DNA from 2 places in the Streptomyces sp. NPDC087901 genome. Region 2 is predicted to be linked to the other one. Evidence: riboswitches for the same ligand, from Rfam matches in the RefSeq annotation. Region 2 holds a riboswitch; the other holds the start of a gene.
What was found. Region 2 has a riboswitch for glycine ahead of gcvP (aminomethyl-transferring glycine dehydrogenase). Riboswitches for the same ligand answer to the same signal wherever they lie in the genome.
Positions count from the first base shown of each region.

Region 1: it holds a riboswitch for glycine, as region 2 does, so the genes downstream of both, gcvT (glycine cleavage system aminomethyltransferase GcvT) here and gcvP (aminomethyl-transferring glycine dehydrogenase) in region 2, are expected to answer to the same signal.

Region 1 is NZ_JBIUUC010000006.1:68,112-71,515, reverse strand. Features, by position in the region: gene ACIOEW_RS20550 (enhanced serine sensitivity protein SseB C-terminal domain-containing protein) at 1-68, opposite strand, end outside; gene ACIOEW_RS20545 (enhanced serine sensitivity protein SseB) at 244-1,014, opposite strand; gene ACIOEW_RS20540 (AAA family ATPase) at 1,131-1,865, opposite strand; glycine riboswitch at 2,034-2,127, shown strand; gene gcvT (glycine cleavage system aminomethyltransferase GcvT) at 2,270-3,385, shown strand.
Region 2 is NZ_JBIUUC010000010.1:284,899-288,302, reverse strand. Features, by position in the region: gene ACIOEW_RS28595 (DNA polymerase IV) at 1-613, shown strand, start outside; gene ACIOEW_RS28590 (PRC-barrel domain-containing protein) at 538-918, opposite strand; glycine riboswitch at 1,020-1,116, shown strand; gene gcvP (aminomethyl-transferring glycine dehydrogenase) at 1,312-3,404, shown strand, end outside.

The DNA of each region.
Region 1 (3,404 bases), on a different contig from region 2:
CGCCCGGGGGTCACTTGGCGCAGCATGTGCTCGACCTGCCCGGCCGCCGCGGTGCCTGACGCACTCACCCTGGGTCCCGCCCCTCTTCGATCCACTGTGTCGGCCTGCCGCTCCCGGGGCTCTCGGGGGCGGCGCGGTGCCGAGGCACCAGCCATCAAACCAGCTTATGCGGCGGCCCTGACACCGACTTGACTCCCGGGGCCGGAGCAGTCGGCCCGTGGCACCGGCCCCCTTGCCGTACCGCTACTCGGCGGGGCGCTGGTAGAAGGGGCGCACCCGCGCCCGCATCCAGTCGGCGACGGGGTCCTGGGCCACATCGAGCAGCACCAGGTTGACGGGCCAGGGCACCTCGACGTGCCCCAGCGCCCGGCCCAGGGCGTCCATGGGGGCGTTGCGCCCGGCTCCGTCCCAGGTGGAGAACTCGATGCCGACGAAGAGGACGGGGTCGCCGCCCTCGATGCTGGCCAGGGCGCGGCGGGCGCTGAGCACGACACCGCTCGCCTCGAACTCCCCGGCCGCGGCGGAGAGGAAGTCGACGGGCTCCTCCTGCCAGTCCGGCTCGTACAGCCGGACCCGGCCGCCGCTGGACGGTCCGTCCAGCGCGGTGCGGCCGGTCCGGCAGAGCTCGGCGACGGCGGGCGGCGGCAGCGGCATGCCGACCGCGCCGCCCGGGTTCACCGCGATGCCGAGCTGCGGGGGCAGGCCCCGGGCGAACTCGCGGGCGGGGGCCACGGTGAACGACATGTGGGCGCCGACGCAGGCGAGGAACTGCTGTTCGGAGCTGAACACGGGCACGTACGGCGCGCCCTCGATGTCCAGCGTCGGCAGATCGAGGTCGGTGGCGTCCGGCGAGCCGCCGCTGGGCAGGGGCACCCACAAGTGGCTGCGGCCGAGCACCTCCACCAGCCGGCCGCCCGCCTCCGGGCTGCCGAGCGAGGCGCTCAGCACTTCTTCGAGCTCGTTGGCCGGCCATCCGCCCTGCGGATGGGTCCGGGCCGGTGCCGGAATGTCCACTGTCTCCCTCTCTCACCCCATGTCGTGCAGCAAGAGATTAGCGTCGATCCTTCGTGACAGGCTGCCGGGTTCTCCGGCAGTCCCGCTTCGAGCTGCCGGATCGGAAGCGGGCGGGACTACGGCCCGCCTGTCGCGCCGGGGTCCGCGATTCGGGACACGGGATGTCCGGCCTCACTCTGTGCGTCTGCGAATGTGATCCGCTTCAGCAGCCCCGCCGCCTCCCGGTCCAGCAGCACCGCCGAGGCGCACCCGAGCGGCAGCAGGCCCGCCTCGGTGTCCCGCAGCAGCCGCCCCACGGCCCTGCGGTGCCGGGCGAACGCGTACCCGGAGACTCCTCGGCCGCGCTCGCGCTGCCCCTCCCTCGCCGTCTGCGGGGTGACGTCGAGCAGTACGAGGTGCAGGATGCGGCCGCGGCGCCTGGCGTCACGGGCCAGCCAGCCGCGCACCCAGGCCTGGGTGCCGCAGTCGTGGACGACTACGGAGGCGCCCGATCGCAGCACCCGCCACAGGCCCCAGTAGTGGGCGACGCGGACGAGCGGACGGTAGAGGGCGTACGGAAGTAAGCGGGGCATCAGGGCCGCCCAGCGGTCCCTGGTGTTCTGGGAGTCGACGGCGTGCGCCGAGACGGCCCGTGCGATGAGTGTCGATTTGCCGCTGCCGGGCAGTCCGGAGACCACCACCACGTCGCCCGCGGCGAAGTGCAGGCCGCGCGGGCTGCGCCCGCCCCGCTCCCGCAGGTCCCGTACGACGGGTGCGTGCGGGCCCAACGCCTCCCTGGCCGGTGCACCCGGCTGCGCGGGCAGTGCGCCGTGCGCGACCCCCGCGGTCGTCGCGTACCGCTGCAACGTCATCGCCCTCCCCCTGTCGGCTACCCACACCTGCCCAAGAAGTGTAAAGAAAAGGTAATGCGGCACAACCGTCCGACCCGCCGGATCCTGCAGGAGACCGGCATCGGTACCGGCCCCCCACTCTCCCGCAATGCGTGCGATGATGGCCCCCTCAACTGCATACAGGCCGCTCGAATCCGCGCGGGAGAGTCCCGGCCACCGTGCCGGGCGCCGAAGGAGCAAGATCCTCCCTTGAATCTCTCAGGCCCCGTACCGCGTGGATGAGGCAGATCTGAAAAGCGAGTCGCCCTGCGGCTCCACCCAAGGTGCAAGCCGAACCCCTGCGGGGTCTCTCGGCGAACCTCTCAGGTTCCGATGACAGATGGGGAGGGATCGTCCTCGTCGTCATGCCCTGGGAGCCTTGAACCATGAGCACCGCCACCCGTCTCACCGCCCTCGATGCCCTGCACCGTTCGCTGGGTGCGACCATGACCGACTTCGCGGGCTGGGACATGCCCCTGCGGTACGCCAGTGAGCGCGACGAGCACAACGCCGTGCGCACGAAGGCCGGCCTCTTCGACCTCTCGCACATGGGCGAGATCACCGTCACCGGCCCCGAGGCCGTGGCGCTGCTGAACTTCGCGCTCGTCGGCAACATCGGCACCGTCTCCGTGGGCCGCGCCCGCTACACGATGATCTGTGCCGAGGACGGCGGCATCCTGGACGACCTGATCGTCTACCGGCTGGGCGAGACCGATTACATGGTGGTCGCCAACGCCGGCAACGCCCAGATCGTGCTGGACGCGCTGACGGCCCGCGCCGACGGCTTCGACGCCGAGGTGCGCGACGACCGCGACGCGTACGCGCTGCTCGCCGTCCAGGGCCCCGAGTCCCCCGCCATCCTCGCGGCCGTCACCGACGCCGACCTGGACGGTCTGAAGTACTACGCCGGGCTGCCCGGCACGGTCGCCGGGGTCCCCGCGCTGATCGCCCGTACCGGCTACACCGGCGAGGACGGCTTCGAGCTCTTCGTCGCCCCCGGGCACGCCGAGCAGCTGTGGCGGGCCCTCACCGAGGCCGGCGCCTCCCGCGGCCTGATCCCGTGCGGGCTCTCCTGCCGCGACACGCTGCGCCTGGAGGCGGGCATGCCGCTCTACGGGCACGAGCTGACCACGGCGCTGACGCCGTTCGACGCCGGTCTCGGCCGGGTCGTGAAGTTCGAGAAGGAGGGCGACTTCGTCGGCCGCAAGGCCCTGGAGGCCGCCGCCGAGCGAGCCGAGACCGCCCCGCCCCGCAAGCTCGTCGGCCTGGTCGCCGAGGGCCGCCGGGTGCCGCGCGCCGGGTTCTCCGTCGTCGCCGACGGCCAGGTGATCGGCGAGGTCACCTCGGGCGCACCCTCGCCCACACTCGGCAAGCCGATCGCCATGGCGTACGTCGACGCCGCACACGCCACGCCCGGCACCGAGGGCGTCGGGGTGGACATCCGGGGCAGTCACGAGCCCTACGAGGTCGTGGCCCTGCCGTTCTACAAGCGGCAGAAGTAGAACCGGCGGCGGATCCGGC
Region 2 (3,404 bases):
GTCGGGGCGCACGGTGGTGCTGAAAGTGCGGCGCTACGACTTCTCGACCCTTACCCGCTCCGAGACACTCCGCGGGCCCACCGACGACCCCACGGTGGTCAGAGAGGCCGCGGCGCGGCTCCTGGAGTCCGTGGACACCACCGGCGGCGTGCGACTGCTGGGCGTCGGCGTCACCGGCCTTGCCGACTTCACCCAAGAGGACCTGTTCGCCCAGGCGGCGGACGAGCGGACGGCTGCCGAGCGGACGGCCGCCGAGCTCCCCGACACCACCGAAGCGGGCGCGGACGAGGGGGAGCCGGCGGGCGAGGAGTCCGCGCAGGAGAGTGCGGAGCAGCTTGCGGCGCGGCGCTGGCCGGCCGGTCACGACGTGCACCACGACACCCATGGGCACGGCTGGGTACAGGGCAGCGGGGTCGGACGGGTGACGGTGCGATTCGAGGAACCGGAATCGGCGCCCGGCCGGGTCCGCACGTTCCGTATCGACGATCCGGAACTGCAGCCGGCCGATCCGCTGCCGCTCGTGCGGAACCCGGTGGACTACTCGTCCTGGCCCGCCAGCCTGCCGAAGTCGCGGTCGGGGGCGCTCCCGCCCGGCGCCGAGTCCAGACCGTAGTGCCGGTAGAGCTGAAGCTCCTGTTCCGGCGAGAGATGACGGCCGACGCCGAAGTCGGGTGCGTCCTTGATCAGGGCGCGGTCGAAGGGGATGCGCAGCGTGTCCTCGACGAATTCGCTGGGCTCCAACGGGACGAAGGCGTCCCGGCTGAACAGTCCGGTGCGCACGGCCGCCCATTCGGGCACACCGGTAGCGTCGTCGAGATACACCTCGTCCACGGTACCGATCTTGGTGCCCTTGCGGTCGAACGCCTTGCGGCCGATCAGGCTGCGCGGATCGATGTCGGTCTGCACGTGGCCTCCCATTGGTCGCAGCTACTCCACAGGCACTACAGAAGTGCACATCCGTGGCATTGGCCACTCGAGATATCCACCGCATACCCCGCTGGTAGGCTGGCAACGGCTGCTGACCCTGTGCGGGAGAGTCCTCCGGAGGAAATCCGGAGGCGCCGAAGGAGCAAATCCTCCCCGGAATCTCTCAGGCCCCCGTACCGCACGGACGAGGTCACTCTGGAAAGCAGGGCGAGGTTCCCGTACGGCCACGGCCGGACAGGACCTCTCCCTCACCGACGGTGAAAGCCGGTGCGCCCTGCGGGCACCGGTGAAGCTCTCAGGTTGAGATGACAGAGGGGGAGGCCGTTCGGGCACCCCGCGCCGTGGTGCCCCTCGCAGGTCGTGACAGACCAGGAGGCCTCCATCATGACCCCCCGTCGCACTTCGCTCTCCCAGCTCGAACAGGGAATTCCCTTCGAGCAGCGCCACATCGGTCCCGATTCCGAGGCACAGGCGAAGATGCTCGCCCAGGTCGGTTACGGCTCGCTCGACGAGCTGACCGCCGCCGCGGTGCCCGATGTGATCAGGAGCGCCGAGGCCCTGAAGCTCCCGGCCGCCCGGACCGAGGCCGAGGTCCTCGCCGAGCTGCGCCTCCTCGCCGACCGCAACCAGGTCCTGGCCCCGATGATCGGGCTCGGCTACTACGGCACGTTCACCCCGCCGGTGATCCTCCGCAACGTGATGGAGAACCCGGCCTGGTACACGGCGTACACGCCCTACCAGCCTGAGATCTCCCAGGGCCGACTCGAGGCCCTCCTGAACTTCCAGACGATGGTCGCCGAGCTCACCGGGCTGCCCACCTCCGGCGCCTCGCTGCTCGACGAGGGCACCGCGGCTGCCGAGGCCATGGCGCTGGCCCGGCGCGTCGGCAAGGTGAAGAAGGGCGTCTTCCTGGTCGACGCCGACACCCTGCCGCAGACCGTCGCCGTCATCGAGACCCGAGCCGAGCCGACCGGGGTCGAGGTCGTCGTCGCCGACCTCACCGACGGCATCCCGGCCGAGATCGCCGAGCGCGGTGTCTTCGGCGTGCTGCTTCAGTACCCGGGCGCCTCCGGAGCCGTACGGGACATCAAGCCCGTCATCGAACAGGCCCACGAGCTCGGCGCGATCGTCTCCGTGGCCGCCGACCTTCTGGCGCTCACCCTGCTCACGTCGCCCGGCGACCTGGGCGCGGACATCGCGGTCGGCACCACGCAGCGCTTCGGTGTGCCGATGGGCTTCGGCGGTCCGCACGCCGGCTTCATGGCCGTACGCGAGAAGTTCGCCCGCAGCCTCCCGGGCCGCCTCGTCGGTGTCTCCGTGGACGCGGACGGCAACAAGGCGTACCGGCTGGCCCTGCAGACCCGCGAGCAGCACATCCGCCGCGAGAAGGCCACCAGTAACATCTGTACCGCTCAGGTGCTGCTCGCCGTGATGGCCGGCATGTACGCCGTCTACCACGGCCCCGACGGGCTGCGGACGATCGCGCGGCGCACCCACCGCTACGCGGCCATCCTTGCCGAGGGCCTGCGGGCCGCCGGTGTCGACGTGGTGACCGGTACCTACTTCGACACGCTCACCGTCCGGGTCCCGGGCAAGGCCGCCACGGTGGTCGCCGACGCCCGTGACCGCGGGGTCAACCTGCGGCTCGTCGACGGCGACCTGGTCTCGCTCGCGTGCGACGAGACCACGACCCGCGCGCAGGTCGCTGCCGTCTGGGCCGCCTTCGGCGCCGAAGGCGACATCGAGGCGCTGGATGCCACGACCGCCGACGCGCTGCCGGAGACTCTGCTGCGCACCGACGCGTTCCTGACCCACCCGGTCTTCCACCAGCACCGTTCCGAGACCGCGATGCTGCGCTACCTGCGCAAGCTCGCCGACCGCGACTACGCGCTGGACCGCGGCATGATCCCGCTCGGCTCCTGCACCATGAAGCTGAACGCGACCGCCGAGATGGAGTCGATCACCTGGCCCGAGTTCGGCGCGCTGCACCCGTTCGCACCGGCCGAGCAGGCCGAGGGCTTCCTGACACTCATCCGTGAGCTGGAGGAGCGCCTCGCCGAGGTCACCGGCTACGACGCGGTCTCCATCCAGCCGAACGCCGGGTCGCAGGGCGAGTTCGCGGGGCTGCTGGCCGTGCGCGCGTACCACCGTGCCAACGGCGACGAGGGCCGGACCGTCTGCCTGATCCCTTCCTCCGCCCACGGGACCAACGCCGCGAGCGCCGTGATGGCCGGCATGAAGGTCGTCGTGGTGAAGACCGCCGACGACGGCGAGGTCGACATCGAGGACCTCCGCGCCAAGATCGCGCAGCACCGCGACGAGCTCGCCGTGCTCATGATCACCTACCCGTCCACCCACGGTGTCTTCGAGGAGCACGTCGCCGACATCTGCGCCGAGGTGCACGACGCCGGCGGTCAGGTGTACGTCGACGGGGCCAACCTCAACGCCCTGGTCGGCCTCGCCAAGCCGGGCCACTT